Prochlorococcus marinus XMU1411: one gene and its partner. The protein of the gene in region 2 interacts with the protein of the main gene of each other region in a pairwise test. Links are inferred from orthologs where the notes say so. Each region holds a gene or a part of one and is shown on either strand. Other genes may lie near its edges. The genes, in order: HA145_RS09220 and def.

The links.
Region 1: the proteins of def (region 2) and HA145_RS09220 interact in binary tests that used the Escherichia coli proteins (3 or more experiments, as listed by UniProt). The link is inferred for Prochlorococcus marinus XMU1411 from one-to-one orthologs.

The regions. Positions count from the first base shown.
Region 1 is NZ_JAAORI010000006.1:113,282-128,880, forward strand. The notes cover bases 8,095-10,920. They hold HA145_RS09220 (aspartate-semialdehyde dehydrogenase), read right to left. Parts: upstream 10,111-10,920; coding sequence 9,079-10,110; downstream 8,095-9,078. Other genes in these bases: HA145_RS09210 (ribonuclease J), read right to left, coding at 8,095-8,099; dapA (4-hydroxy-tetrahydrodipicolinate synthase), read right to left, coding at 8,177-9,082; tig (trigger factor), read left to right, coding at 10,234-10,920. In the rest of the region: holA (DNA polymerase III subunit delta), read left to right, coding at 1-369; HA145_RS09190 (aspartate kinase), read left to right, coding at 409-2,169; excinuclease ABC subunit UvrB, read right to left, coding at 2,177-4,216; HA145_RS09200 (DUF561 domain-containing protein), read right to left, coding at 4,246-5,022; tRNA lysidine(34) synthetase TilS, read left to right, coding at 5,108-6,124; more of HA145_RS09210, read right to left, coding at 6,114-8,094; more of tig, read left to right, coding at 10,921-11,649; ATP-dependent Clp endopeptidase proteolytic subunit ClpP, read left to right, coding at 11,739-12,359; ATP-dependent protease ATP-binding subunit ClpX, read left to right, coding at 12,465-13,832; HA145_RS09240 (DNA polymerase III subunit gamma/tau), read left to right, coding at 13,891-15,599.
Region 2 is NZ_JAAORI010000002.1:2,345-18,110, forward strand. The notes cover bases 1-2,993. They hold def (peptide deformylase), read right to left. Parts: upstream 1,804-2,993; coding sequence 1,198-1,803; downstream 1-1,197. Other genes in these bases: HA145_RS00395 (ABC transporter ATP-binding protein/permease), read right to left, coding at 1-484; HA145_RS00400 (hypothetical protein), read right to left, coding at 527-805; HA145_RS00405 (histidine triad nucleotide-binding protein), read right to left, coding at 852-1,193; HA145_RS00415 (alpha/beta hydrolase family protein), read left to right, coding at 1,879-2,993. In the rest of the region: more of HA145_RS00415, read left to right, coding at 2,994-3,801; HA145_RS00420 (aminotransferase class V-fold PLP-dependent enzyme), read right to left, coding at 3,798-5,051; HA145_RS00425 (SufD family Fe-S cluster assembly protein), read right to left, coding at 5,051-6,268; Fe-S cluster assembly ATPase SufC, read right to left, coding at 6,273-7,058; Fe-S cluster assembly protein SufB, read right to left, coding at 7,080-8,522; HA145_RS00440 (hypothetical protein), read left to right, coding at 8,618-8,971; HA145_RS00445 (DUF4912 domain-containing protein), read left to right, coding at 9,246-10,346; HA145_RS00450 (hypothetical protein), read left to right, coding at 10,359-10,529; HA145_RS00455 (alpha-D-glucose phosphate-specific phosphoglucomutase), read left to right, coding at 10,562-12,199; HA145_RS00460 (AAA family ATPase), read left to right, coding at 12,233-13,522; HA145_RS00465 (4'-phosphopantetheinyl transferase family protein), read right to left, coding at 13,519-14,175; bcp (thioredoxin-dependent thiol peroxidase), read left to right, coding at 14,175-14,642; HA145_RS00475 (type III pantothenate kinase), read right to left, coding at 14,634-15,329; HA145_RS00480 (phosphoadenylyl-sulfate reductase), read right to left, coding at 15,345-15,766. UniProt on the Escherichia coli protein: Removes the formyl group from the N-terminal Met of newly synthesized proteins. Requires at least a dipeptide for an efficient rate of reaction. N-terminal L-methionine is a prerequisite for activity but the enzyme has broad specificity at other positions.

The DNA of each region.
Region 1 (15,599 bases), on a different replicon or contig from region 2:
TCCAATATTTTCAAAATCATTGATCTTCTCTTACAAAAAAATATTAATGAAAGCCTAATTGAAATAAATTATTCCTTACAGAAAGGAGAACCTGCTTTAAGATTAAATGCAGGTTTAATCAGTCAAATAAGGATTCATACAATTATAAAATTAGCAGTCAATGCAGGAAACGATAATGCAGACAAGATTTGTACTCTTGCAGGTATTTCAAATCCAAAAAGAATTTTTTTTATTCGAAAAAAAGTAAAGAACATATCACAAGATTATTTAATGGATTTATTGAGTAACTTATTAGATATTGAATCATTGCTAAAACAAGGTAATAATCCTATAAATGTTTTTACAGATAGTTTAATTAATTTAAGTTAACCAAATTATAAGTTTAAGAATTTACATTATGATTTAAACATGGCATTACTTGTAAAAAAATTTGGCGGCACCTCTGTAGGTGATATTAAAAAAATTAAAAATATTGCAAGTAGTATTTGTCAAAGTAAAGAAGCAGGAAATGAAATTGTCGTGGTTGTCTCTGCAATGGGTCAAACCACGGATAATTTAAATTATTTAGCGGAATCAATAAGTAAAAATCCTAATCGAAGAGAATTGGATATGCTTCTCTCAACTGGAGAACAAGTAACCATAGCTCTTCTCTCAATGGCATTAAACGAATACGGAATACCTGCAATTTCAATGACAGGTAGCCAAGTTGGAATTATTACTGAATCAATTCATGGGAAAGCAAGAATTCTGGATATAAAAACAGAAAGAATCCAAAATTATATAAATCAGGGTTTTGTAGTTGTAGTGGCTGGATTTCAAGGAACAACATTAAGCCATACGGGTTCAATGGAAATTACAACTTTGGGTAGAGGTGGTTCAGATACTTCAGCAGTAGCTTTATCAACAGCTTTAGGAGCTGAGACTTGCGAAATTTATACAGACGTACCAGGAGTTCTTACTACTGATCCAAGAATTGTTGCTAATGCAAAACTCTTAGATGAGATTAGCTGTGAGGAAATGCTTGAACTTGCAAGTGTCGGTGCTTCAGTTCTGCATCCACGAGCAGTAGAAATCGCTCGTAATTATGGAATTAAATTATGTGTCAAATCAAGCCAAAGTGACTCAAGTGGGACTCTCCTAGAAAGTCAAATCCAACCTCTCCCGCTAAAAAGAGGAAGCTTAGAATTAACAAAAACAGTAAATAGTCTTGAAGTATTAGAAAACCAAGCAGTATTCAGTCTCTCAAATATTCCTGATAGACCTGGGATTGCTGCACAAATATTTGAAAAACTTTCAGAAGCAAGTATTAATGTAGATTTAATTATACAAGCTACAAATGATGGAAATAATAACGATATAACATTTACTGTTAGTGAATTAGAAGTTAAAAAGACTACAGAACAATGTGAACTTATAACTAGTCAATTAGGAGGACAATATAATCTAAAAACAAACATGACTAAATTAAGTATTCAAGGAGCGGGCATTATGGGTAGACCTAGTGTTTCAGCTGATTTATTTGATACTTTATCTCAAGCGAATATAAATGTCAGGTTAATAGCTACTAGTGAAATTAAAGTCAGCTGCGTAATTGAAATTAATAATATTCCAAAAGCTATTAGATTTGTTGCTGAGAAATTTAAATTATCTGATACACAAATATTTGTTAATCCAATCAACGAAAAACAAGATCAACCTGAAGTAAGAGGAATTGCATTAGATAAAAATCAAGTTCAAGTAAGTTTTCGAAAACTGCCTGATCGTCCAGGTGTAGCAGCATCGATATGCTTAGCATTAGCTGAAAATAATTTAATTTTCGATACGATCGTGCAGTCTGAAAGAATTTCCTCTTTAAAAACTAAGGATATTAGTCTTACAATGAATAAACAAGATAGAGAAAAAGCTAACTTAGTTTTTGAGGCTTTAACAAAAAAATTACCCGGATCATACATTGCAGATGGCCCTGCTATAGCCAAAGTAAGTACTGTTGGAGCAGGAATGGCATTTAAGGTTGGAACAGCTGGAAAAATATTTAGAGCATTGGCTGATCAAAATATCAATATTGAAATGATCGCTACTAGTGAAATCAGAACTTCATGTATTGTCTTAGAAAAAGATTGTGACAAAGCAGTAAATGCAATTCATAATCATTTCGAATTAGAAAAATAAGTTCTTTTTAATTATTTCTTGCCAATTTTTGTCTTAATTTTTTGATTCTATCCCGCAAATTTGCTGCTTCTTCAAAATTTAAATCTTTTGCAGCATCTTTCATTTTAATTTCTAACTTTTCTATTAAGTCAGGCAATTCTTCTAGCAAACATTGGTTATCACTGGAATTTAGAATTGAGTCAGTTTTGTTATTGACAATATTTATTAAATCTTTAGATAAACCACCAGCATCTAATTTTCTGGAAAGTTCTAGAAAAGATAATATTGAATTTTCGATTTTTTTGCCTGCAGGTTTTGGAGTAATACCATTGACTTGGTTATATTTTTCTTGAATAGTTCTTCTTCTTTCAGTTTCAGATATTGCTTTTTTCATTGAATCTGTGAAGTTATCTGCATATAGCAAGGCAACACCTTCAACATGTCTTGCAGCTCTTCCTATTGTTTGAATTAATGACCTTTCTGCTCTCAGAAAACCTTCTTTATCAGCATCTAAAATGGCAACTAAGGATACTTCAGGAAGATCAAGTCCCTCTCTTAATAAATTAACTCCTACCAAAACATCATATTCGCCCATTCTAAGGTCTTGAATAATTTCAATTCTTTCAATTGAATGAATTTCGGAATGCAAATATCTAACTCTTACTTTATTTTCAGATAAAAAATCAGTTAGATCTTCAGCCATTCTCTTAGTAAGCGTTGTCACTAGCACTCTTTGATTTTTTTCAGCTCTAATTCTTATTTCAGATAAAAGATCTTCTATTTGGCCCTCACTAGGTCTTACATCAATTACAGGGTCTAATACCCCAGTTGGTCTTATAACTTGCTCAATAAATTCACCATCACATTGATCTAATTCCCATTGACCGGGAGTTGCACTTATAAATAATGTCTGTTTTGATTTTTCCCAAAACTCTTCACATTTTAAAGGTCTATTATCTGCAGCACTTGGCAGTCTAAAACCATGATCTATTAAAACTTTTTTTCTAGATTGATCACCGTTGTACATCGCATGAAGTTGAGGACATGTTACATGACTCTCATCGACTACTAACAACCAATCATCAGGAAAGTAATCTATTAAGCATTCTGGAGGTGAACCTTCCTCCCTACCTGATAAATGACGAGCATAATTCTCAACCCCATTACAATAGCCAACCTCTTTAAGCATTTCTAAATCATATTTTGTGCGTTGTTCTAAACGTTGAGCCTCTAATAATTTTCCTTCGTATGTAAATTTATCGAGTTGAGTTTTTAATTCACTTTTAATTGCACTGATTGCACTCTCAAGTCTTTCTTTTGGAGTAACAAAATGCTTCGCAGGGTAAACACTTACTTGTTCTAAACTTTCAAGTATTTCTCCAGTAGTAGGGTCAACATATCGAATAGCCTCGACTTCATCACCAAATAATTCGATTCTTATTAATCTATCTTCATAGGCTGGACCAATTTCTAAAACATCGCCTTTAATTCTGAATCTACCTCTAGTAATTTCAATATCATTTCTAGTATATTGATTTTCAACAAGAGATCTTAAAGAAGAACGTAGATTGATAGATTTTCCAACTTGAAATTTAACTGCAGCTTTTAAATATTCACTTGGTATACCCAGACCATAAATGCAACTTATAGATGCTACTACAATTACATCTTTTCTCTCAAACAAGGAGCGTGTTGCAGAATGCCTGAGCATATCTATCTCTTCATTAATTGAAGCAGTTTTTGCTATGTAAGTATCACTTACAGGGACATAGGCTTCAGGTTGATAATAATCGTAGTAAGAAATGAAATACTCTACAGCATTTTTTGGGAAAAATTCCCTTAATTCATTACATAGTTGTGCTGCTAACGTTTTGTTATGGGCTAATACAAGTGCTGGTCTTCCTGTTTGTTGAATTACATTCGCAATGGTAAATGTTTTACCAGTTCCAGTAGCTCCTAAAAGAGTCTGAAACTCTTTACCATTATTAACGCCTTTAACTAATTTTTTAATAGCCTCAGGTTGATCTCCATTTGGTTCGTAAGGAGCTTGAAGCTTATAGTTGTTCATCAAGCTAATAGCTAAAGGATATTGCTATACTAGGAAATTTTTTCTCCGATTATTGAATTCTTCAAAGATTCTTTTAGGCCTCTTATAACAGCAATCATTGATATTAAATCATCTAATTTATTAACTACAGATCCAACGCCAACAGCTGAGGCTCCAGAGGATATTGCTAATGGACAAGTCACTTGGCTTAATCCAGAGGCACTCATGATTGGTATATTCAGGAATTGTTTCTTAAATTCTTGATGAATAGCATAGGTAGCTGCAAGAGTTGGTACTGATTTTTCAAAAAAGCCTTGAATTCCTGGAGAGTAAGGAGTAGAACTGGTGCCACCTTCTGTTTGAATAATATCAACACCTTCTTCTACTAGCTTCACAGCAAGATCAACTTGTTTATCAATAGGCATAGTATGAGGAACAGTTACTGATAAAGGAACATTAGGCAATAAATCTCTCGTCTCTTTTGTAATGTTTAAAACTTTTTTATCTGAAAAATTAATCCCTTTTTCATAAAAAGTATCGTAATTTCCAATCTCAATTAATGATGCTCCTGCTTTTACAGAATCTTGAAAAGATCGAGGCACAACTGAACTAACACAAACGGGTAGTGTTGAATTCTTAAGTGCTAAATCAACAAGTTCAGGTTTACAAGCAATATCGACAAGATCTGCACCTCCCAATGAAGCAGCCTCAACAATTCTTTTCACCGATTGAGCATCGAAATTATTTAATCCTGAAATAACTTTGAGTAAGGATTTGCTTCTTAACTCTTCTTTGATTTTTTGTGGCAAAAGATTAATCAGACTCATTTACTTGATGAATTTATTACCCGATTGTGACATTGTTTTAGTAAAACGGTGCATTTTTTAAAAAATATTATCTGAGCAACACAAAATGTCTGATAAAAAATTAACTCAGAAAAATTGGTCATCGTGGCATCATAAGCTTCATAAAGAGATTCTTAGCAAAAACATATTAATTCCCAAAGGATCGAATATTTTAATAAGTGTTTCAGGGGGACAAGACTCGATGGTCTTATTGACCCTAATTAATGACCTAAAAAAAATTCATAATTGGTCTATTAGTGTTTGGCATGGTGATCATCAGTGGCACGAAAAATCCTCAGTCTATGCTCGTGAATTAAAAAGTTATTGCGAAGATAAAAATATTTCATTCTATTTTGATCAAGCAAATAAAGAAAATATTTCTTCAGAAGAAAAAGCACGAGAATGGAGATATAAAAATTTATGTGAACGGGCCAAAACTTTATTAAATAAGAACCAGCAAAAACATAATATTTATTTGTTAACTGGTCACACGAGTAGTGATAATGCAGAAACATTTATCCTTAATTTATCTCGAGGGAGTAATTTTGCAGGTCTGAGTAATATTGAGAGCAAAAGAGTACTTGAAAAGCAAATTTTTTTAATAAGACCAATATTAATTTTCAGTAGAGAAGATACAAAACAAATTTGTAATGATATGAAAATCCCATTCTGGGAAGATCCTACAAATACAGATCTTAAATTAAAAAGAAATTTAGTTAGAAAAAAAATTATTCCTGCTTTAGAGGTTATTTATCCAGGTTGTTCTGAAAGGATAAATAATTTTTCCCAAAAAATGAGCAACTACAATAATGAACGTAATGATCTTAGTGAACTAGCATACCTTTATTGTAAAGATGTAAAAGGTATCAATAGAAATCTCTTAAATAATATGTGTATTGAAGCGAGGTGCACAATCTTAAATAAATTTTTAAAAGAAATATCTGCAAAGCAATATAGTTCTAAAAATCTAGCAAAATTAGCAGCTTCAATTTATGAAAAAAATAAAGGTGAAATTAACTTGCAAGAGTTTTTAAAAATTGTTTGGAATAAAAACTATATAAATTTTGAAAAAGTTAAGATGTGACAGCAGATCTTCTTCTTCTTGTTCTACCTTCAAATGAATCTTCTGTAGGAGTCTCAGCTGATGGATTCTGTGAAACTTTTGGAGTTTTTTGGTTATTTTGTGGGTTATTTGATCTATTTGGATGATTATTTTGTGATTTCTTATGGAAATTATTATTATTTTTATTTCTATTAGAAAAATTTTGCTCTTCGGTAATCTTTGGAATATAAGCACGAGTTCCACTTGGAGCAGGTTGAACTAAACACAAAATAAGTGGCTCAACTTGTAATTCTCTTCTCATTCTTCTCGATAAACCATTTTCAATTTCTCTTTGTACACCAATCCAATCTACTTCAAAATTATTAGGCCCAGTTTGTCTGGATAATTGTTTCCATCTATTTTCTAAAACCCAGCTTATTTCTCGTTCTGTCCACATAGACATTTTTCTTGGCTCTGCAGTAGTAACAACTCCTCTTAAATTAACTCTGGGAGGAGCAACCATCTTCCCATCTGTACTAATAGGAGCTAAAACAGTTACTACACCATCCCCGGCTAATTGTTGTCTTTCCTTTAATACTCGAGCATCTACTATCCCATTTCGTGAGTTATCAAGGAGTTCAACACCAGCTTTTACAGGATCACCTTTTTGAATAGAATTAGGTGTTAACTCAACTACATCTCCATTTTCAATAATTAAAATATTGTCCTTTGGAACCCCCATAGTTTGTGCACTCTTCCCATGACAAACAAGCATTCTATGTTCTCCATGAACAGGGACAAAAAATTTAGGTTTTGCAAGTGCCAACATTAACTTTTGATCTTCTTGAAAACCATGACCAGAAACATGAATATTCTCACCCTTTCCATAAACAACCTTTGCTCCGAGTTTCATTAATCTATCTATTGTATTAACAACAGAAATAGTATTACCAGGAATTGGACTGGCTGAAAATATTACAGTATCAGTAGTCTTAAGACGAACATGCTGATGTTCACCACGAGATATTCTGCTTAACGCTGCTAGGGGTTCACCTTGACTTCCAGTCATTAATAATAAGGTCTCTCTATCTGGCAAATCTCTAATTTGCTTGATAGGAACAAACAAATCATCTGGGCATTTCATGTAACCAATATCTCTCGCCTTAGCAATAACATTTATCATCGATCTACCTAACAAACCGACCTTTCTTCCATGTTTCATGGCCAACTCTAGGATCATTGTCACTCTATGAACAGAACTAGCAAAAGTGGTAAGGATAACTCGTTCTTTTGCCTCCGCAATATGTTTTTCTAAAGAGGGATAGATAGTCTTCTCAGAAGGACAAAAACCTGGAACTTCAGCATTAGTCGAATCACTGAACATGCATAAAACGCCCTTCTCTCCGTAATGCACCATCCTTTCAATATCAAATTGCTCTCCATCTACTGGCATATGATCAAACTTAAAATCTCCCGTGAAAATAATTGTGCCAACAGGTGTTGTAACTGCTAAAGAAAAACTATCACAAATAGAATGGGTATTTCGAATAAATTCAACAGAAAAATGTTGTCCCACTTTTACAACATCTCTTGGATTTACTGTCTGTATAGTTGTTCTATCAGATACCCCTGCTTCATCCATTTTCCCTCTAAGCATTGACATTGCTAATCTTGGGCCATAAATAATCGGAATATTAAAATGCTTTAGATGATGAGAAATACCCCCAATATGATCTTCATGACCATGAGTGACAATCATTCCTTTTATTCTTCTTTGATTTTCTTTTAAAAAAGTTGTATCTGGCATAACAACGTTAACGCCATGCATACCATCAGATGGGAAAGCTAGGCCAGCATCAACAAGCATCAATTCATCACCATATTCAAAAACACAAGTGTTTTTTCCTATTTCATGAAGTCCTCCAAGAGGTATTACTCGCAGAGCTGGCGTATTACTTTTAGATCTAGATGAATCATGAGTAGATCTATTTACATTTGAATTTGTACTTGATTGCATAATTTTGAAATTTATGAAGGCCTGCTTGTAATCAAATAAGGTTTATTTAAATTTAATTATCAAGTTAAATATAATCCCTATTGTAGGGATTTCAGGATAAAAGATAGTTGCTTTTTCATGTCATTGGTTAATGGTGACAAAGGACTTCTAGGTTTACCTACATCCCATCCCGATAGTTCCAAAGCAGCCTTAATTGGGATTGGATTAGTTGTCATAAAGAGTGCTTTAAAAAGAGGCTGAAGTTTTTCATGAATAGCAAGAGCATTAGAAATCTCTCCACTTTGAAAGGAATGAATCATCTCTTTCAATTGCAATCCAACTAAATGACTTGCAACACTTACTACTCCTACAGCACCTACAGATAACATTGGAAGCAACAATGAATCGTCGCCACTATATACAGAGAGTTTGGAGCCACAAATAGCTCTTAGTTCTGTTACTTCTTCTATTCTACCGCTTGCAGCTTTAATACTGAGAATATTTGAAAAATCCATAAGTTTCTTCACAGTATCAGGTAATAAATTGCATCCTGTCCTTCCAGGAATGTTGTAGAGCATAAGAGGCAAATCCTTCGCAGATTTAGCAATAGAACTAAAATGTTTATAAAGGCCTTCTTGAGGCGGCTTATTGTAATAAGGAACAACGACCAAAGCACCATCGGCACCAGAGTCGTAGGCTTTTTTTGTAGCCTCCACAGCCTCACTTGTACAATTACTACCAGTGCCAACTATTACTTTACAGCTTGCATCCAAAGATCCTTTTACCGCAATAAATAAATCATGCTGTTCCGCCCATGAAAGAGTAGGAGATTCTCCAGTAGTACCGCACAACACAATTCCATCGGAACCGTTCTCAAAAAGATAATTTGAAAGTTTTATAGCTAGTTCATAATCTACATCTCCATTTTTAGTAAATGGAGTAACCATTGCAGTCAATATTCTTCCAAATAGTGGATTATTACACTCAGTTTTCTCTGCAATCATTTTTTTGGAATTAATAACTCAGCTATTTGAACAGCATTAAGAGCTGCTCCTTTTCTTATTTGATCTCCACATAGCCATAATTCTAATCCATTAGGCTGACTTATATCAGTTCTTAGCCTGCCAACAGCAACATTATCCCTTCCCATAACGTCATTTGGCATGGGAAATCTATTATTTTTGTAATCCTCAATAATTTCAATTCCAGGAGATTTATTTAATTCTTCAAGAGCATCTTTAGGCTCAACTACTCTAGCAAATTCAATATTGAGCGATTCAGAATGTGCTCTAAGTACTGGGACTCGAACACATGTAGCAGAGAGCTTTAAATCAGCAATATTTAATATTTTCCTGGTCTCATTAACCATTTTCATCTCTTCTTCGCAATAATTATTTGCAAGCATGGGTGAATTATGTAAAAACAAATTAAAAGCTAGTGAGTATGGCAAAACTTTACTTTTTTGAGGATTACCCTGAAGATAGTGTTCAGTTAAAAGTTTTAGTTCCTCCATCGCCAATTGCCCTGCACCACTTACAGATTGATATGTTGAGACAACAACTCTTTTAATAGCCGAAAGTTTATTTAACGGAGCTAAAACTAATGTCAACAAAATGGTAGTGCAGTTTGGATTAGCTATTACCCCATCATGTTTAAGTACATCACTAGCATTAACTTCAGGAACTATAAGAGGTACATTCTGATCTAACCTAAATGCACTTGAATTATCTATCAATAAAGCGTTTTGTTCCATAATGGTAGAAAACCATTTTTTTGAAATACTTCCACCAGCTGAAGCTAAAACTAAATCAAGATTCAAAAATTCTTCCTTAGTTGTCTTTTTTGTAACTAATTCTTCATCTTTCCAAATAATTTTTTTTCCTTCTGAACGCTCTGATGAAAGCAATACCAATTCTGATATTGGGAAATCCCGTTCTTCGAGAATTTTAAGTATTTCAGATCCCACAGCACCTGAAGATCCTAAAACAGCAACTTTTAATGGCCTATCAGGCAAAAACGGAGATTGTCTCACACTTTCAAATGATTTTTATAAATAGATTGACTATTTTTTTTTACTTTATCAAAAAAATAACTTTCAAGGAAATCACATAATGTGAAATAATTAAGATTCGGCTTTTAGTAATAATCACAAAAAATGGCTAAAGAAGCATTAATAGTCAAAACAACTCCTCTACCTCAAAGTAGAATTTCATTTGAATTAGAAATACCATCTGAGACATGCAAAACGTGCGTAAATGAGACAATCAGTAATATCAGTCGTTCGGCTAAAATTCCTGGATTTAGACTTGGCAAAATTCCTAAACAAGTCTTAATCCAAAGAATTGGCATCACACAATTACATGCTTCTGCTCTAGAGAAAATTATTGATAAATCATGGCAAGAAGCATTAAAAATTAAATCTATAGAACCACTAAGTGAGCCAGAATTGGTAGATGGATTTGAAACTTTACTCGCAAAGTTTAGTCCTGAAAAAACACTAAAGGTTACTCTTCAAACTGATGTTGCCCCCGAATTAAAACTAAAAAAATCCAAAGGACTTAGTGTTGAAATCTCAAAAACAAAGTTTGATCCTAAGTCAGTAGATGAAGCGCTAGAGAAATCTAGAAATCAGTTTGCAAATATTATTCCAGTAACTAATAGAGCAGCAAAATTAGGAGATATTGCTGTAGTTAGTTTCAAAGGAAAATATAAAGATTCTGGCAAAGAGATTGATGGTGGGACAAGTGAATCAATGGATCTTGAGTTAGAAAAGAACAAAATGATTCCCGGTTTCGTTGAGGGAATCGTAAAGATGAAAATTGGTGATAGTAAAACACTTAACCTTAAATTTCCTGAAGATTATTCTCATGAGGATTCAAGAGGCAAAGAGGCGATCTTTGAAGTCAATCTTAAGGATCTTAAAGAAAAAGAATTACCTGAACTTAATGACGATTTTGCAAAACAGTCTGGTAACAAAGAATCATTAAAAGAGCTAAAGAAAGATATTGAAAAGCAACTTAAAGACAATTTTGAAAAAACTCAAAAAGATATCAAAATTGAAGCTTTATTAGATGCCTTAACAAACGAATTGGTTACTGAAATTCCAAAATCTATGATTGATATAGAAGTGAGAAACAATATTGAACAAACTGCTCAAAGATTTGCTCAACAAGGTCTTGATGTTAAATCTACTTTTACTCCGGAATTAGTGAAGTCATTAGCTGAGTCCACAAGGCCTCAGGCTGAAAAAAATGTGCAAAGAAATTTAGCTCTTAAAGCATTAGCAGAAAAAGAAAACATAAAAGTTGAGAAAGATGAAATTGATTTAAAAATGAAAGATTATGAAGATGAAATCTCTAAATCTTCAAAACAAATAGATATTAAAAAATTGATAGAAGTAATAAGTAACGATTTACTCAAAGAAAAATTAATAATTTGGCTTGAAGAAAATTCCACAGTAAAAGAGAAAAGTACAAAAACTTCTAAAGCTATCAAAACCACAAAAACTGCGACAAAAGCTACAAAAGCATCAAAAGCGACAAAAACTCAAAATAAAAAAGAAAAAAAATAATTTATGAAATTTCCTACTAATTAAACAAAAACCCCTTAAATTATCTATAAGACGAAAATTATTTTGTGAACTCAGAAAAAAAACATTTAATCCAAAGCTCAATAAGTTCTTACGAAAGTATTAATAAAACTGGTGCCGCTGTGCCTACCGTTATAGAACAATCTGGCAGAGGAGAAAGAGCTTTTGATATTTATTCAAGACTATTAAGGGAGAGAATAATTTTTTTAGGTACTGGAATTAATGATCAAGTATCTGACTCTCTCGTTGCACAATTATTATTTCTTGAAGCTGAAGATCCTGAAAAAGACATACAAATATATATCAATTCTCCAGGAGGCTCAGTAACTGCAGGAATGGCTATATACGATACAATGCAACAAATATCCCCTGATGTAGTAACAATATGCTTTGGGGTAGCTGCAAGTATGGGGGCATTTCTACTTTCTGGAGGAGCACAGGGAAAAAGATTAGCTTTGCCTAATTCTAGAATAATGATTCATCAGCCTCTTGGAGGTGCTCAGGGTCAAGCAGTAGAAATTGAAATTCAAGCTAAAGAAATACTTTTTCTAAAAAAAACATTAAACTCGCTTTTAGCAGAACATACTGGACAACCTTTAGAAAAAATTAATGAAGATACAGAAAGAGATTACTTCTTATCTCCTTCAGAAGCAGTCGAATATGGATTAATCGATAAAGTTATCAAAAAGTGACAAGGGGCATTGAATTTTTAAGAATATGATGACGAATCGATATTTATGAGCAATGCTAGTGAATAGGGAATATTCAACACCTTTCACATTAAAACTTGATAATCGATGGCTAAATTCGACGCCCATCTTAAATGTTCATTTTGCGGGAAATCACAAGACCAAGTCAGAAAGCTTATAGCTGGTCCTGGTGTCTATATCTGTGATGAGTGCATAGACCTTTGTAATGAAATTCTTGATGAAGAACTACTTGATAATCAAACGAACACAAACAACTCTCCGTACGTAAAAAAGAAATTACCAACTGAAAATCCAAAAAAATCTATTCCTTTAGAATTAACCTCAATCCCTAAGCCATTAGAAATAAAAAGTTTTTTAGATAATCAAGTTGTTGGACAAGAATCTGCAAAAAAAATATTATCAGTAGCCGTATACAACCACTACAAAAGATTAGCTTGGAAAGTTAAAGAGGAAAGTAAAAATAGTAATTCAACAGATTCACAAGCAACGAAATTACAAAAATCAAATATTTTACTCATCGGCCCTACTGGAAGTGGAAAAACACTATTAGCTCAAACTTTAGCTGAGTTTCTTGATGTTCCTTTTGCAGTAGCAGATGCAACGACTTTGACAGAAGCTGGATATGTTGGGGAAGATGTTGAAAACATACTTTTAAGACTTTTACAAAAATCTGAAATGAATGTAGAACTAGCTCAAAAAGGAATTATTTACATAGATGAAATAGATAAAATTGCAAGAAAAAGCGAGAATCCTTCAATTACTAGAGATGTCTCTGGTGAAGGAGTACAGCAAGCATTATTAAAAATGCTTGAAGGAACAATAGCTAATGTTCCACCTCAGGGCGGCAGAAAACATCCTTATCATGACTGTATACAAATTGACACGAGTCAAATTTTATTTATCTGCGGAGGAGCCTTTATAGGTTTAGAGGATATCGTTCAAAAGCGTATGGGCAAACACTCCATAGGATTTACCACTAATTCAGATCAAAACAAAGTTAATACCAAAAAAATAGAAGATTCAAGAGATGCTCTAAAAAATTTAGAGCTAGATGATTTAGTTAAATATGGACTGATTCCAGAATTTATTGGAAGAATCCCAGTTTGCGCTGTATTAGATCGTCTGACAAAAGAAACTTTAGAATCTATTCTGACTCAACCAAGAGATGCCCTAGTAAAGCAATTCAAAACTTTATTAAGTATGGATAATGTTGAATTAAAATTTGAGCCAGATTCTGTTGAGGCAATAGCTGATGAAGCATTTAAAAGAAAAACAGGTGCAAGGGCATTAAGATCAATAATTGAGGAACTAATGCTTGACATAATGTATACACTCCCTTCAGAACAAAATGTAAAAGAATTCACAATTACCAAAAATATGGTGGATAAATTATTCTCATCTAAAATTGTTAAACTACCTTCAGGATCAAAAAGAATCATTAAAGAGTCTGCCTAAACATTAGAGTTTAATAGTTGTAACTAAATCCTTAACTATTCTAATTTATGAAGAATAAATGCCAAATATACATAAGCCTTTTCATCAAAAATATAGACCAAACAACTTAGACGAACTGGTTGGGCAAAAATTTATATCCATTACACTCAAACAAGCACTATTAACAAAAAAAATTGCTCCTGCATATCTTTTTAATGGCCCAAGAGGCACTGGAAAAACATCAAGTGCAAGAATATTTGCAAAATCTCTAAATTGCCAGTCATTCGAGCAACCTACGACAACTCCTTGTTGTAAATGTGACTTATGTAGACAAATTACAGATGGGGCCGCTTTAGATATTATCGAGATTGATGCAGCATCAAATACAGGAGTAGAAAATATAAGAGAAATTATAGAAAGAGCGAGATTTGCACCTACTCAAGCGAGATGGAAAGTATACGTTATTGATGAATGTCATATGCTTTCAACGGCAGCTTCAAATGCTTTACTAAAAACTATTGAAGAACCGCCCTCAAGAGTTGTATTTATCCTTGCGACCACAAATCCTGAGAGAGTATTAAATACAATAAAAAGTAGATGCCAAAAGTTTGATTTTAGAAGAATAAGCCCTAGTGATATTTTTCAACATTTATCAGAAATCGCGGAAAAAGAATCTATTGAATACGAAGTTCAGGCGTTAAAAATGATTGCAAAAAGATCTAATGGAGGTATGAGAGATGCACAAAGCCTCCTTGAACAATTGAATCTTTTACCAGAAGGGATAACAATTAATAATATCCAGAACCTCCTAGGAGAAGTATCAGAAAGTGAATTAACAAATCTGATCAAATCATTGGCTGAGAATAATCCAGAGTCATTAATTATCACATGCAACAAATTATATGATGCCGGAAACGAACCTCTTCAAATAATTATCGGACTATTTAATATAACAAGAGATCTACTATTACACACTACAAATAATAAATATTCAGATCTTTACTATACATCTGATGAATTTCGAGATGAATTGAATAAACTCTCAAAAACAATAAATAAATCTACAATAATTAATTGGCATAATAATCTGAGAAATATTGAATATCAAATCAAAACAAGTGATAACCCAAGGCTTTGGTTTGAAATACATTTAACTGGCCTTCTAGGTAACCAAGAGATAAATAGTTTTGAAAATAAGCAAGAAAGTAAAAATAATATGCATGAGGTAAAGCATGAAAGTAGAAAAAACATTGCAAGTTTTAATAAAGAAAATATTTCTAATGCAATTCAAAAACCAAGTATCAAAAAAGAGATAACTCGAGAGGAATTGATCGAAAAAAAAGACGGAAAATTAGAAAAATTTGAAGTTCTTGAAAAAGAAAGTATTGAAGATATTTCTGAAAATAATCAAAATTATCCTGAATCAAATAATTTAAAAGATAAATGGGAATTAATTCTTTCTAAAGTAGAGTTACCATCAACCAGAATGTTACTTTCGCAACAAGCCGAACTTGAAAGTATTGATTCGGAAAAAATCACAATTGCATTATCTCCGAACTGGGAAAATATGATAAAAAGCAGAAAAGTGATAATTGAAAATACTGTAAAAAAGATATTTGGAAATGGAATAATACTTAATTTTTCAACCAAACAATTAAATAAAAGTAACCAAACAAAGACTCCAGAAATAATCAAAAATGAAGTAAAGAATTTGAAAACAAGAAACAAAATAGAAACAAAAACTAATTCTTCAACAAAAATATCTAACGAGGAAACTTATGATGATAG
Region 2 (15,766 bases):
TACGATAAAACCCATCTTCTTGTTTTTCTACCAAAGCATTTGTTAAATCTCTTGCTATAAATCCTATTCCTGCGTTTATTCCGTTTACAGCTAAAAGCATTAATACAATTATTGCAAGGAATAACCAATGTAACCATCTACGGTTTTTTAATTGACGTCTTAAACTAAAAAAGCTGCCTGATCCAATCAGAAATAAGGCAGAGAAAAGCAATCCCCAGCTACCAGCCCAAATTGAATTGACAGTACTTACTACACCTCCGAAATACTTTTCAAGAAAAATTGGTTGAAAGCTTTCAAAAAAACTGATTATTCCTGTAAGGCCAACAAGTACTACTCCACCAACACAAAATAAAAGAGAAATCAAAAGCCATATGAATTGAAATCCATTACATTGGTCAATGGGAAGAAAAAATGGCTGAGATAGTTTCCTTAATTTTTGTAATTGGTAAAGTATTTTGGATTTATTTTTAACTGCTTTATTCATTACTCGACAAATTTTATAAAATAAATTATAACTTTTAGAAGTCTATTGACCAAAGCCAATAAATGAAAGTACCCAGTCAGGTAAATTTAAGTAATTCAAAATTGTTGCATCAAATTCATGAACTTTTGGAAATGATTTATCTAATAACCACCATAAAAGGAAAGGTAAATTAAATAAAATTTGTAATTGCCATTTATAAGTTAAAACTTTCCAAATTTTTATTAACTTAGTTTTGAGTGAATCGTCTAGATCTTCCCAATTTTTTGAGATTAAATTGAATAAATTTTTGGATTCAGTATTTAAGGAATCTGGAGTATTCATTTTGTTTTTACTTATTTATAACCCAAAAACATTTCTTTCGAGAGTTTTAACCTGGGGGCCAATTCATTTTTCTTCCAGATAAAAAATGAATATGCAAATGAAAAACTGTTTGTCCGGATTCAGCTCCAGTATTAATTACTGTTCTCCAATTAGTTAAATTTTTTGATTTAGCTATTTTACTACCAACAAACATTAAATGCCCTAATAAATTTGCATCTCCTTCAATACAATCTAATAAACTAATAATTGGCTTTTTTGGGATCACTAAAAAATGTACTGGTGCTTGTGCTTGGATATCATTAAAAGCAATACAAAACTCATCTTCATAAAGCTTATCGCAGGGTATTTCTTTATTAATTATTTTTTGAAATATTGTAGTTTCAGTCATTAGATTAATTAATAGAAATTACGTCTTTTTCGTTGAACCCTTCCTTTATAAGTTCTTTGTTCAAATCATCTTTTGATGTAACTCTATCAACAAATAATATTCCGTTTAAGTGATCCATTTCGTGTTGAATACACCTCGCCAGAAGTCCATCTGCTTTCATTTTACGTGGTCTCCCCATTTCATCTCTAAATTTTAATTTTATAGTTGATGGTCTTACTACATTCAAATATACGCCAGGTATACTTAAGCAGCCTTCTTCGTATGAATTAAGGGTTGTTCCAAAGTCTGTAATTTCTGGATTGATTAATATTAGAGGTTCTGCTGCTGAATCTTCAAAATTTACATCTATGACAAGAAGCTCTTTATTGATACCAATTTGAGGTGCAGCAAGTCCAATTCCTTTAGCTGCATACATGCTTTGAAGCATTTCTCTAGCAAGTTTTCTAATCGATTCATCAACCTTAGTTATTCTTTTGGAATTTTGTCTTAATACATCATCACCAAGTTTATAAATGTCTAGAGATGGCTTACCTGTTTGTTCTTTTGCAATTTTTTCCGCGCTCCCAATTGTTTTTGACTTTTTTGCAAGTTGTGAAAAATGGTTAGCCACGTTAAAAAAGTTTTTAATTAAGAGTTTAGCTATAAAAATACTAGCACTTTAATTTACGTTCTTTATAATTTTTAAATGAGTAATGATGATAAGCTAAGAGTTAGTAAAACAGAATCTAAAAAAGCTTTTAAGGAATTAACTATTATTAGGGATACAATTTTTTGGATTGATGTTGTTGGTGAAGGTCAAAATGAAAATGCAATTTTTGCAAGACCATTTAATGACAAAGAAGCGTTTCCCCAGAAATTAACAAGTAAAAAATATAATATTAAAAATAATTTTCATGGATATGGTGGTAAATCTTATAAATGTATAGATTTTAATAATAATTTTTATTTGATATGGATAGATCAGATTACAAAGGCAGTATGGTTTCAAATTTTTAGAGAGGCAGCATCAAATTATAGAAGCCAAAATAAATATCTCGTTTCAGTTCAAGAACCTAGTCAACTATCTAAATCAATTGATGGAAATTTTGATTCTTCATTTGTCATTTCTGAAAAATTTTTTTTGTATGGAATTTGCGAAATAAATAATAGAGATTATTTATTTTCATTAAATTTAAAAAAAACTAAACAAGATATTCATCTAATAAAAAAATTTAAAAATTTTGCTGGAGAATTATCTTCTAATAAATCTGCTAACTTACTTTCTTGGATAGAGTGGGATTCTCCATATATGCCCTGGGAGAAAAATGAGCTGTTTTTTGCTCAAATAGATTTAGATGGCGAGATACAAAAAATAAGAAAATTCTCAAATAAGCTGATAAATTTCAAAAAAAACGTTTCTTTTTTTCAACCCTATTGGATAAGTGAAACACTTTTAGTATGCTCTGAAGATAGTTCTGGATGGTGGAACTTATTGTTTTTAGATGTTAGTAAAATTGAGAATATTGTTATTAAGAAAAGAGTACAGAGAAATTTGATTGAATATGGATCACCGCAATGGGTAACTGGAATAACATTCTTTTCAGGGACAATAAAAAATTTATTTTGTATAGCAAAAAAAGAAAATAGTTTAATAGTGGAACAATATAAAGATCTTGAATTTGTTAAAGAATTTTCTACTCCTTTTACCTCAATAGGTGATTTCAGTGTTTTCCGGGAAAAAGTTCTTTTAAAAGGTTATGGATCTGATTTTTTGGGAATTGTATTTGAAATTGATTTTGCACAAAAAGTTTTATCAAATTTTTCTGAGCAGATATTTTTTGAACATATAAAAGATTGTTCAAAACCTGTAACATTTTGGTTTAAAGGTTTTGAGGCCCAATCTACTCATTCTTTTCTTTATAGGCCGCTTTTCGACAATTTTAGAAAGCCACCGCTCCTTGTTAGAGCACATAGCGGACCGACTTCATGTTTTGATGGATCATATAATTCTGAAGTTCAATATTGGACGTCGAAGGGATTTTTTGTTGCTGAAGTTAATTATGGAGGATCATCAGGATTTGGCAAAGCATATAGAGAGAGGTTGAACTATAAATGGGGTATTGTTGATTCTTATGATTGCAAAGCACTAGCTCTTGAATTGATTAAATCAAATCAAGTTGATAGTGAAAAAGTAGTAATTTTTGGCAATAGTGCTGGTGGGTTAACTGCACTTAATTGTTTATTATATGGGTCTATTTTTACAGCAGCAATTTGTAAATATCCTGTTATTGATTTGAAGGATATGTATTACAACACTCATAGGTTTGAAAAAGATTATTTAAATTCTTTGGTAGGAAATTATGCAAAAAATCATGATGATTATATAAATAGATCACCGATAAATCATATTAACAAAATAAAAAAACCTATCTTATTGTTTCATGGAAAAAAGGATGCAGTTATTTCTTATAAACAAACTTTAAAAATTAAAGAGATTTTGATTCAGAATAATAAATATTCAGAAGTTATTTTTTTTGATAATGAAGGGCATGGTTTTAGAAATATTGAAAATAAAGAAGTAGTAATGCAAAAATCTCAGGAATTTTTAAAAAATGCTTTAAATATTTAAGAATTGATTTTTAGAAAATCAATAGTATCTTTTAATTGTTCTATAAACATATCAATTTCTTCCTTATTGGTTGTGAAATTCATGCTGATTCTAGCTGTTGATTTAATTCCAATGTATCTGTGAAGAGGTTGACAGCAATGGTGACCACTTCTGATGCAAATTCCTTTTGAATCAAGAATTTCAGCAATATCATTTGAATGTATATTTTTTATATAAAAAGTGGCAAGTGAGGCTCTGTCTGGATCTATCTCAGGCGATGGACCTATGATTTCAATATTTTCTATTTGATTTAATTTTTCAAATAAATATTTAGTAATAGTCTTTTCATATTCATGAATTTCATTCAATCCAATATTGTTAATATAATTAATTGCTTCTGCAAGACCTATTGCTTCTGCAATGGCTGGAGTTCCAGCTTCAAATTTGTGTGGTAGCTCTGCCCAAGTACTTGTCTCTTCAAAAACATCTTGAATCATTTCCCCACCTCCAAAGAGAGGAGGAATTTTTTCTAGGATTTCTTTTCTTGACCAGAGGAAACCAATACCTGTAGGACCGCATAGCTTATGTCCTGATCCAGCTAAAAAATCTATATTAAGATCAATCACATCCAGTTTTTGATGGGCTAAACTTTGGCATGCATCTATTAATACTAAAGAACCTTTTTGTTTAGCTAATTTAGTTATTTCTTTGATTGGATTACAGCAACCTAAAGTGTTACTAACATGTACTATGCTAACAAGCTTAGTTCTAGATGTTAGTTTTGATTTAAAGTCGTCTATATCTAATTTCCCATCTTTATCTATACCTATAAATTTTAATTTGCATTTATTTTTTGCTGCAACCATTTGCCATGGAACAATATTGCTATGATGCTCCATTATTGACAAGAGAATTTCATCATTTTCTTTTAATGAATATTCGCCCCATGATCTAGCTACTAGATTGATTGCCTCAGTAGCATTTCTTGTAAAAATAATTTCTTTTGCTGAATTCGCTTTTATATATTTGCTAATTAAATATCGTGCATTTTCAAATGCTTCTGTTGCTTTAGCACTTAATTGATGTGCACCTCTATGTACATTAGCATTAAAGTTTTTGTAATATTCATCAATTTTTTTTAAGACTTGTACTGGTTTTTGTGTGGTTGCAGCATGGTCTAAATAAATAATTTGCTCATTACTTTTTAAGGTCTTATTTAAAAGAGGAAAGTCTTTCTTAGTTATTTCAGGAAAATTTTGAATCGTTTCCATTAATTCTCATTTAAAAGTTTATCAAGCAAATCCCATTTATCTTTTGAAATGGGAATAAATGAAATTATTTCTTGAAAGTAAGAACTTAATTGTAGTTTACTTGCTTCTGTTAATGTGATTCCTCTTGTTCGCATATAAAAAAGTTCTTCTTCATTTAGTTGCGAAATTGTAGCCCCATGCTTGCATTTGACATCATCAGCAATTATTTCTAATTGAGGTTTGGTATCTATTTGTGCGAGATTTGATAAAAGTAAATTTCTGCTTAATTGGGAAGCATCAGTTCTCTGGGCAATTTTCGGAACTATTATTGAACCTTCAAATATTGCATGTGATTTATCATCAGCAAGTGATTTATTAATTTGATCTAGAAATCCATTTGGGCCATTAAATTCTATTTTTGTATAAGTTGAAATTTGCTCATCTTTTTTTGTTATTTGCATACCTTTGATATTTGTTTTAGCGTTGCCCGCAGATTGTTTAATACTAATTTCAAATCTCGCGTAATTGAATTTGAAATGTAAAGATCCTAAGTTGTATACACTATTTTTTTGTTGAATTACATTGAGAGAATTTAATAGATTGGAACTGTTTTCACCGTAAGAAACAACACCATGATTTACTGAACTATTTTCTTTCAAGCAAAAGAAAGTTGATTGAGATAATGAAGAGTTTTCTTTACCAAGATTTACTTGTAATAATTCAACATCACAATTCTTTTCTAAAAATATTACGAGGGTTTTTGCGTTTAAAGAATTACTTGATGCATGACTAAAAATTTCAATAGGAGGAATTTTTGATCCATTTATTTTTAATCCCAAAATATTATTTTTACAACTTAAAGACAGATTTAGTAAGTCACTCCAATTTTCGTTTTGCTTAAAAAAAGATATCTGTTCCTTGATATATTTTTGTAATTCATCCTCACTTAATTTCTGTATTGAATAATTTTTCTCTATTAATTTAGTTTGGCAATTCTCACCAATTATTAATCTAATAGTACTTTGAGAATTTTTCGGATATGGTATATCAAATTTTGAATCTTTTTCATTAATTGAGTAATCTAAAAAGTTTGACAATTTTGATTTATTTGAAAGTCTCCATAGTTCACTTTTAGGATTAGGGAGAGGGCTTGATTGTAATTTATGAAGACAGATTTTTTGTATTTCTGTTAGGTTATTATCCGATTTATTGGTTTTTATTTTTTCAATAATTTCCATTTGTTTAGGTCTCTTTTATAAAGTTATCAGTCCATTCATACCCTTTTTCCTCAAGCTCTAGAGCTAGATCACTCTCACCAGTTTTTATGATTTGTCCGTCTGACATAACATGGACATAATTTGGTTTAATTTCATCTAATAATCTTTGATAGTGGGTAATAAGTATAATTCCAGTTTGTGCATTAGATATTTTTTTAATTCCTGATGCCACTATTCTTAGAGCATCGATATCAAGACCAGAATCGGTCTCATCTAATATTGCTATCTTAGGCTCAAGTAAAGCCATTTGCAGTATCTCATTTCTTTTTTTTTCACCTCCGGAAAAGCCTTGATTTACACTCCTTGATAGGAATGCCTGATCCATTTTCACAATTTCTAACTTTTCTTTAACTAATTCTTCAAAATCAAAAGTATCCAATTCTTCTTTGTTGAGGAATTTCCTTCTAGCGTTAGTTGAAACTCTAAGAAACTCAAGATTACTTACACCTGGAATCTCAATTGGATATTGAAAACCGAGAAAAATTCCTGATTGAGATCTCTCTTCAGGTTCTAGAGAGTTGATGTTTTCACCTAAAAATTTTATGTAGCCATTTGTAATATTATACGAGGGATGTCCTGCAATGATTTTCGAAAGAGTACTTTTGCCACATCCATTTCTTCCCATAATGGCATGGATTTCTCCAGGATAGACAGTAAGTGAAACTCCTTTTAAAATTGGAAGATTATCAATAGATGCAGAGAGATTTTCAACTTCTAAAATTGGATCTGATTCTTTCATTTTATTTTGCATTTCAGTTTAGAAATTGATTAATTAACCTACTGATCCCTCTAGTTTAAGTGCCAGTAACTTATCTGCTTCAGCAGCAAATTCCATAGGTAATTGATTAAATACATCTCTGCAAAAACCGCTGACCATCATAGATACTGCCTCCTCAAATTCTATACCTCTGCTTTGGAGATAAAAAAGTTGGTCTTCTGAGATTCTACATGTGCTTGCTTCATGCTCAATTTCAGAATTGGGTTGTTGAGATTTTATGTAAGGGAATGTATTTGCAGAAGCTTGATCCCCTATTAACATTGAATCACATTGACTGTAATTTCTTGATCCTGTAGCTTTTGTTCCCATTTTGACAAGACCTCTATAGCTATTTTTTGAGTTACCTGCACTAATACCTTTGCTAACAATAGTTGATTTGGTCTTAGGACCAATATGGATCATTTTTGTGCCAGTATCTGCTTGCTGAAGATTATTGGTGAGAGCCACTGAATAAAATTCTCCTACAGATTCTTCCCCTAAAAGAAGACAGCTAGGATATTTCCATGTAATTGCAGACCCTGTTTCAACTTGAGACCAGCTAATTTTACTTCTCTTACCTAAACATTTTCCTCTCTTGGTGACAAAATTAAAAATTCCGCCAATACCTTCTTCATCACCAGCATACCAATTTTGCACTGTAGAATATTTTATTGAGGCGTCGTCTAATGCTATAAGCTCTACAACTGCTGCATGTAGGGTATTTGTATCAAACATTGGAGCTGTACAACCTTCTAGATAACTTACAGAACTTGATTCTTCAGCAATGATTAATGTTCTTTCGAATTGTCCTGAATCTCCACTATTAATTCTGAAGTAGGAAGATAGATCCATAGGGCAGGTAACACCTTTTGGGATATAAACAAAAGAACCATCACTAAAAACTGCAGAATTTAGTGCTGCAAAATAATTATCACTAGCTGGAACTACTGTACCTAAATATTTTTCAATCAAATCCGCGTGATTTTTTACTGCTTCACTAATTGAGCAAAATATAACTCCATGTTCAGCAAGTTCTTCTCTAAAAGTTGTGGCTATAGAAACACTATCAAAGACAGCATCTACTGCTACATTTGTAAGTTTTTTTTGCTCCGTGAGGGGAATTCCTAATTTGTCAAAAGTCTCAAGAAGTTTGGGATCAACTTCATCTAAGCTAGAAATTTTCTCTTTTTGCTTAGGAGCAGAGTAATAAATAATATCTTGATAATCAATTTTTTTATATCCTAATGCTGCCCAATCAGGCTCTTTCATTTTTTGCCATTTTTTAAAGGCTTTTAATCTAAAATCAAGAAGAAATTTTGGCTCTTCTTTTTTCTGTGAAATTAATTTTATGATATCTTCATTTAATCCCTTTTCTATTTTTTCAGTTTCAATATCAGTAACGAAACCATATTTGTAAGGCTCTTTTACTACATCTTTAACTAAATTTTCGTTGACCATGTTATCAAAAATAACTTATTACAATTAGCTTTATATACTTTAACGAAAGATACCCCCAATATTGAGTTTTTTTCCTTTATTAAAACTAAAAATTAATGTCTAATCATCTTGATCCCTTGTCTAACCCATTAAACGTAGAAACTATTCAAGAAATTGATAATCTTGATCTACCTATAATGCAGAAACATCATTTAAGAATTCTCGCTCATTGCCTTCAGATTTTAAAAATTATCAATGTAGATAATAGTTTGGAATATCAAAATAAAAATCCCCTGAGAGAATGGTGTGATAACCAATCCAAAAAATTTGATGATAAAAAATTTAGTGATCTTTTTTATGAGCAGTTAGAATCTACTTCCAAAAAATTAAGTACTTTTTCAAAAAAAATAGGTAAAAGTATTGAGGATTTAGAGATAGATGATTTAGTACTTCTAGTTGAACAACGCTGAATTCTCTTTTTATTTAAATGATCCCGAAGAAAAAATATATTTTTGTTGAGTCGTTAACAAATTCAGGTAATAAATTTTAAAAAAAAAGAAAATTAATTTACATTTCAAAAAGATCTAAAAATTAATTAATTGCTTTGATACCAACTGTTTTGAAGAGAAATATCAATTTTGAAAATTCTTTAGTAGTCAGAGGATCCTGACGACAGGCCAAAAAGACACACAATTCCTAAAAAAAAAGAACATACTGATCCCAAACAAAAACGGAGAATTTAAAGTGGCTGATGGGATCATGAATAAAGATCAATTACTCTCACTAACACTCAGACAATTACGTCAAGAAGCAAGTAAATTATCGGTACCTCTGTACAGTCGCAAAACAAAAGCCGTTTTAGTTGATTTAATACTTAAATATCAAGAAAAATCTACAAAAAAAACATACACTGTAGCTCCTCAGTCACAATCTGAAGAAACTTCTGAGTCCAGTGCTTTTAAGAGTAGTGAAGAAGTTAAAACAAATGTAGTTTTCCTACCCCGAGATCCAGATTGGGCTTATGTTTTTTGGCAAATTTCTGATGCAGATAGAGAAAAAGCACAATCTTTGGGAGCCAATAAATTATGTTTAAGATTATTTGATGCATCTGGTTCTGAAGGAAGCAACTTGAATCAAGGAACACTTAGAGAGATAGCAGTTGATAGTTACAGTACTGAGTGGTACTTGCCGATCCCACTTGCAGATAGAGATTATAAAGTTGAATTAGGTTACAAATATGGTTTTAACTGGATGTCATTGGCATTTTCTTCGATAAGCCATGTTCCTGGGTCTCATCCTTCTGAGCAAATTCTTGATAAATTTGTACCTTTTAATTTAGATTCTACTTCTGAGTCAATCCCAGATATTTCTAATCCTGTTGTTTCAGAATTAAATGGTATGCATGAAAGGTTATACCAAGCAGCAACTAACATTCCTCTCAGAAGAAAAGTTGGTTCTGAAGAATTTATGGAAAACTTAAACTCAACAAATCTTAACGATAATCTTACAGACTCAGGTGCTGGTAAATGGTCATCAGGTTTAAATGATTCTGGAAGCGGAATTGTTAAAAATAGATCTTTTTGGCTAGTTGCTGATGCTGAATTAATTGTTTATGGAGCTACAGAGCCTTCTGCAAAACTGACAATCGGTGGAGAAGATGTACCTCTTGCTGCAGATGGTACTTTTAGAATTCAAGTTCCATTTAGAGACGGGACTCAAAAATATGATATTAAAGCTGTTAGTGTATCTGGTGAGCAAGAAAAAAGTATATCAATGAAATTTGACAGAACTACACCACTTGACGATACTAATGAAAAAGATAATGCTGAAACTGAATGGTTTTAATAAATTAAATTAATGCTGAAAAAAATTGTAGCTTTTACTCCATTGTTTGGTGCATTAACGTTTCCATTAATAGTTCCAATTACAATTTCTAAATTTGGTGTTAACTATGGAATTCTTAGTGCATTATTAATTTCTTCATTATGGTTTATCGCTATGTTAAGAACTTCCGAAATGCCTCATTAATTTAGTTAGATTTTTGGAAGTTTCTTAAAAATATGAATCAAGTTAGTGAAATTAATATCAATTCTCCTTTTCTAGACCAAAAACCTGGTACCTCTGGATTAAGAAAAAGTACTTTAAAGTTTCAGGAAGAACATTATCTAGAAATTTTTATTGAAGCAATCTTACAATCATTAGAAGATTTAAAAGGTTCAACGTTAGTAGTTGGTGGTGATGGCAGATATGGCAATATTGAAGCAATAGAAAAAATTGTCCAAATATGCATCGCTCATAAAGTTCAAAAGGTTATTGTTCCAAAATACGGTTTATTATCTACTCCTGCGACATCTCATTTAATTAGAAAAGAAAACGCTATTGGTGGAATTATTCTTTCTGCAAGCCATAATCCTGGTGGGATTGATGGCGACTTTGGAGTGAAATTGAATATCTCTAATGGTGGCCCAGCTCCTGAGATAATTACTAATAAGATTTTTAAGGCTTCACAATTACTAACTAGTTATAAAATTTGTAAAATTCAATTACCTGATTTTAGTGAATATGGAACTTATCATTACGACGAAACTACCTTAGAAATTATTGATGGGTTAACAGATTATTCTAATTTGATGGAGAAAATTTTTGACTTTGATCAAATTAGTGATTTTTTAAATAAAGACTTCTCGTTAATCTTTGATGCAATGAATGCGGTTACAGGTCCATATGCAAAAAATATTTTTGTTGAAAAAATGGGTCTCACACCTGATTGTGTCATGAATGGTAACCCGTTAAAAGATTTTGGAGGTTTACATCCTGATCCAAATCTTACTTACGCATCCCACTTGGCTGATTTGTTATTAAATAAAAAATCTTATAGTTTTGGTGCTGCATGCGATGGAGATGGAGATAGGAATATGGTTTTAGGAAGTGGATGTTTTGTAAATCCTAGTGATAGCCTTGCAGTTATCACTGCTAACACAAAATGTGTCCCTGGTTATAAAGATGGTATTACAGGTGTCGCACGATCCATGCCAACCAGCTCAGCGGTTGATAATGTCGCTCGAGCATTAAATATACCTTGTTTCGAGACACCTACTGGCTGGAAATTTTTTGGAAATCTTTTAGATTCTAATTTAATTACTTTATGCGGAGAAGAAAGTTTCGGAACAGGTAGTAATCATGTGAGAGAGAAAGATGGACTATGGGCAGTTTTGTATTGGTTACAAGTTTTAGCTGAGAAAAAATGTTCGGTAAGTGATTTGATGCAGAATCATTGGAAACAATTTGGCAGGAATTATTATTCAAGACATGATTATGAGGCAATTCCTTCAAATATTGCTAATCAAATCTTTGGTAATCTAACTTCTATGCTCGAAAATTTAAAAGGAAATAGTTTTGCTGGCCATTTAGTTAAAGTTGCAGATAACTTTTCATATTTAGATCCCGTTGATAATTCCATAAGTGAAAATCAAGGTTTAAGATTAGTCCTTGATGATAATTCTCGAGTAATTGTGCGCCTTTCTGGAACTGGAACTAAGGGTGCAACATTAAGACTTTACTTTGAGAAATTTTTCGATCCTCAACAGAATCTTTCGTTAAATCCTCAGATCGCTTTGAAACCTCTAATAGATGACTTAGATGCTTTATTGAATATTTCAAAACTTACTCAAATGGAAACTCCTACAGTAATTACATAGAATTGAAAGTAATGATTTTTTGATTTTATTTATATGCATTCAGAAAATTTATTTACTAATTATTCTCAAATAGAAAACAATGCACCTTTGGCAGATAAATTAAGACCAAAGAATTTGGAAGATTTTTTTGGTCAACAACCAATTCTCAATGAGAATTCGCTTTTAAGAAGTGCAATATTAAACGATAAGATTAGTAATTTTATTTTTTCTGGCCCTCCAGGTGTTGGAAAAACCACTCTAATTGAAATTATTTCTTTTAATACGCGCTCAAAATTAATTAAGTTAAATGCAGTGTTATCAAGTGTTAAAGAATTAAGAAATGAAATCGCTAATGCAAAAGATAGATTAATAAATTCAAAAAGAAAAACAATTTTATTTATCGATGAGGTTCATAGATTTACATCAGTTCAGCAAGATGCTTTATTACCTTCAATAGAAAATGGAACTATAACTTTTATTGGTGCTACAACTGAAAACCCTTACTTTGCTGTTAATAAAGCGCTTGTTAGCAGGTCTCGTATTTTCACATTACTTCCTTTGGCAGAAAATGATTTGCAGAAAATAATACAAAAAGTCATTACTCACTATTCAAAACAAAAAGATTCAAAAAAGGTTTATTTAACTCAAGATGCTATAAGTCATTTAATTAAATTTTCTGGCGGAGATGCAAGGACATTAATCAATGCGTTAGAGATGGCCATAGAAACAACTGCTGAAAATGATGCTAAAGAAATCAACATTAATCTCTCAATAGCAGAGGATGCAATACAAAAGAAAAATATTGTTTACGATAAAAATGGTCAAAATCACTACGATGTAATAAGTGCCTTTATCAAGTCCATAAGAGGTTCTGATCCAGATGCAACATTATTCTGGCTTGCGAATATGCTGGAGGCTGGTGAAGATCCTAATTTTATTTTTAGAAGACTACTTATATCTGCCAGTGAAGATATTGGAATAGCTGATCCTAATGCCATAGTAGTTGTACAATCCTGTTGTGATGCTTTTGATAGAGTTGGTTTTCCAGAAGGATTATATTTTTTAACTCAGGCTTCTTTATATTTAGCTATTTCTCCAAAAAGTAATAGCACGAAAAGTATTTTTAAAGCAATTGAAACAATCAAATCTACCAATGCTCTTGATGTTCCACTTCATTTAAAAAATAATTCTAATAGTTATGTAAATCCTCATAATTATCCGGGTAATTGGGTCTTACAAGAATATCTTCCTAAATCTTTAAGAGGTTTAAAAATATGGGAACCAAATAATAATGGATGGGAAAAAACTCATTATGAAGAACTGCTTAGAAGAAAAGAAAATTAAAAATTTTTTGAACAACAAATAATCTCAGGATTAAAAGAAGTTTCTTCTTCGTAGGCCAAAGCGATAGTCCAATTATGGAAGTTAATCTGTGAATAATTTAAATGTATGTTTTTCTTCTTATGAATTAACTCTTTTGGCTTTTCAAAAAATTGCCAATGGTTAATGTCTTTAGCTAATTTTCCATGATCCCATTTTATAGCCGCTTCAACAGCACACCATTGATTTAATATCATATTTTTTGTTAAATAATTATTATGGTTTGATTTATTAGTATGAAAAAAATATTTTTCTGCAAATTTTATATGGTTAAAATCTCTATCTGTTCTCTCAATATCAATCCCTATTTTGCTTTTATGCCAGACTATAGTAATGGCATCTTTACAATGACTTAAACTGATATTTCCCATGCCAGAGGGTAAACTTGGAGGTTCTCCAGGATGAGCATTAATTGGAATTTCTAGGGGGTCTAAATCAAAAAGTGTTGAAAGTGATTGTCGCAAATAAGCTCTTGTTTCTAAGAAAATCTTTGATCTTGAATTTGTTAGGTTTTTTGCAGTTTTAATTTCTTCTACAGTTGCGACATCTTGCACACCTTTAATCTCATAAAACCAAATTTTTGGTATTTTATATTCATACTCATTTAATAATTTCAATGGCTCTTAAGGTTGGCGACAAAGCACCAGAATTTAAATTAAAAGATTCTTTTGAGAAAGAAGTTTCTCTTAGTGATTTTAAAGGTAAAAGAATAATACTATATTTTTATCCAAAAGATAATACTCCAGGATGTACTAAAGAAGCATGTAATTTTAAAGAGAATTGGGATTTGCTCCAAAAAAATAATATTGTTGTGCTTGGTATTAGTAAAGATAATGCATCTTCTCATCAGAAGTTTATAGAAAAATTTAATTTACCTTTTATTCTTTTAACTGATCCTGAACCTTTCAAAGTTTCTTCTGATTACGATAGCTATGGATTGAAGAAATTCATGGGAAAAGAATATATGGGAATGATGAGAAATACTTTTTTAATTGATACTGAAGGTAACATTGAAAAAATTTATTTAAAGGTAAAAGCAGCAATAATGGCTGATCATATAATTGCAGACCTTGGGTTAAGCTAATTTTTTTATGGACAGGTTATGAATTATCATCCCCTCCATAACTAAATTAGGAGCATTGATAATATTTTCTTTTTGAGTCTTTAGAGATTTTGTGAGTAATTGAGAGTCTCCTCCACAGAATATTAAAATATCCTTTTCGGGATTAAATAAACTATTAATCACGCCAGTCAGAGAGTTGATTACTCCTTTTAAAATTGCTTCTTCTGTATTAATTAAAAAATCTTTGATCGGAATATCATATTTTTTGGGAACTTTAAGATTTTTTGTATTTTGTTCCATTGATTTTAATTGTGTTAGAAAACCTGGAAGAAGTTGACCTCCAATAATAGATCCATTTGAATTCAATTTTGTTATTGATAATATTGTTCCAAAATCTGCAATTAGTAAATCTTTTTTGAAAGGGTTTTCAATAATTTTTAAAGCTGCAATACAGGCAAGAGCTCTATCAACTCCAAAATAATCAGGCAGATTTGACAACTGAATATCTTTAGTTTTTATTTCATTTTCTTTTTTCAGCAAAAAATTTGGTAGTTTTCCTACAGAAGCCCAAATTAATTGATCAAGATCTATATTTTCGGGAACTTTGTGCTCTTTTTTGGTATGGAAGAATTTAGATTGATTTTTAGAATATTTTGCCCAATGAAGCCTACTATTGCCTACTAATAAAAAATTTATATCTGAGATCATTGTTCTATGATCAATTTAATTATTTGTGTGTATTCCACATTCTTGTTTTATCCCCCCAAATCTTGTATCTCTGCCCTTTATTTTAATACCATCGGGACTGCTTGAATGCCAATCTCCTACAGAAGAATAACCTTTGATAAAAAGTGGATGGGCAGGTAAATTATTCTCTTCCATATAATAAAAAATATCTTTATTGGTCCAATTTAATAAAGGTCTTAAAGACAGTCTTTGACGAATTACATCTATGAATTTCATTTTGTTTCTATTTTCTGTTTGACTTGATCTAACACCGCTTGCCCAGCAGAAAATATCATATTTTTCTAGACCATTTTCTAAAGGTTTTATCTTTCTTAATTCATGATACTTATCTAAATCACTCTCTTTATTTGTTTCCCAAAGTTTTCCGTATGTGGCCTCCATTCTTGCTGGAGATAATT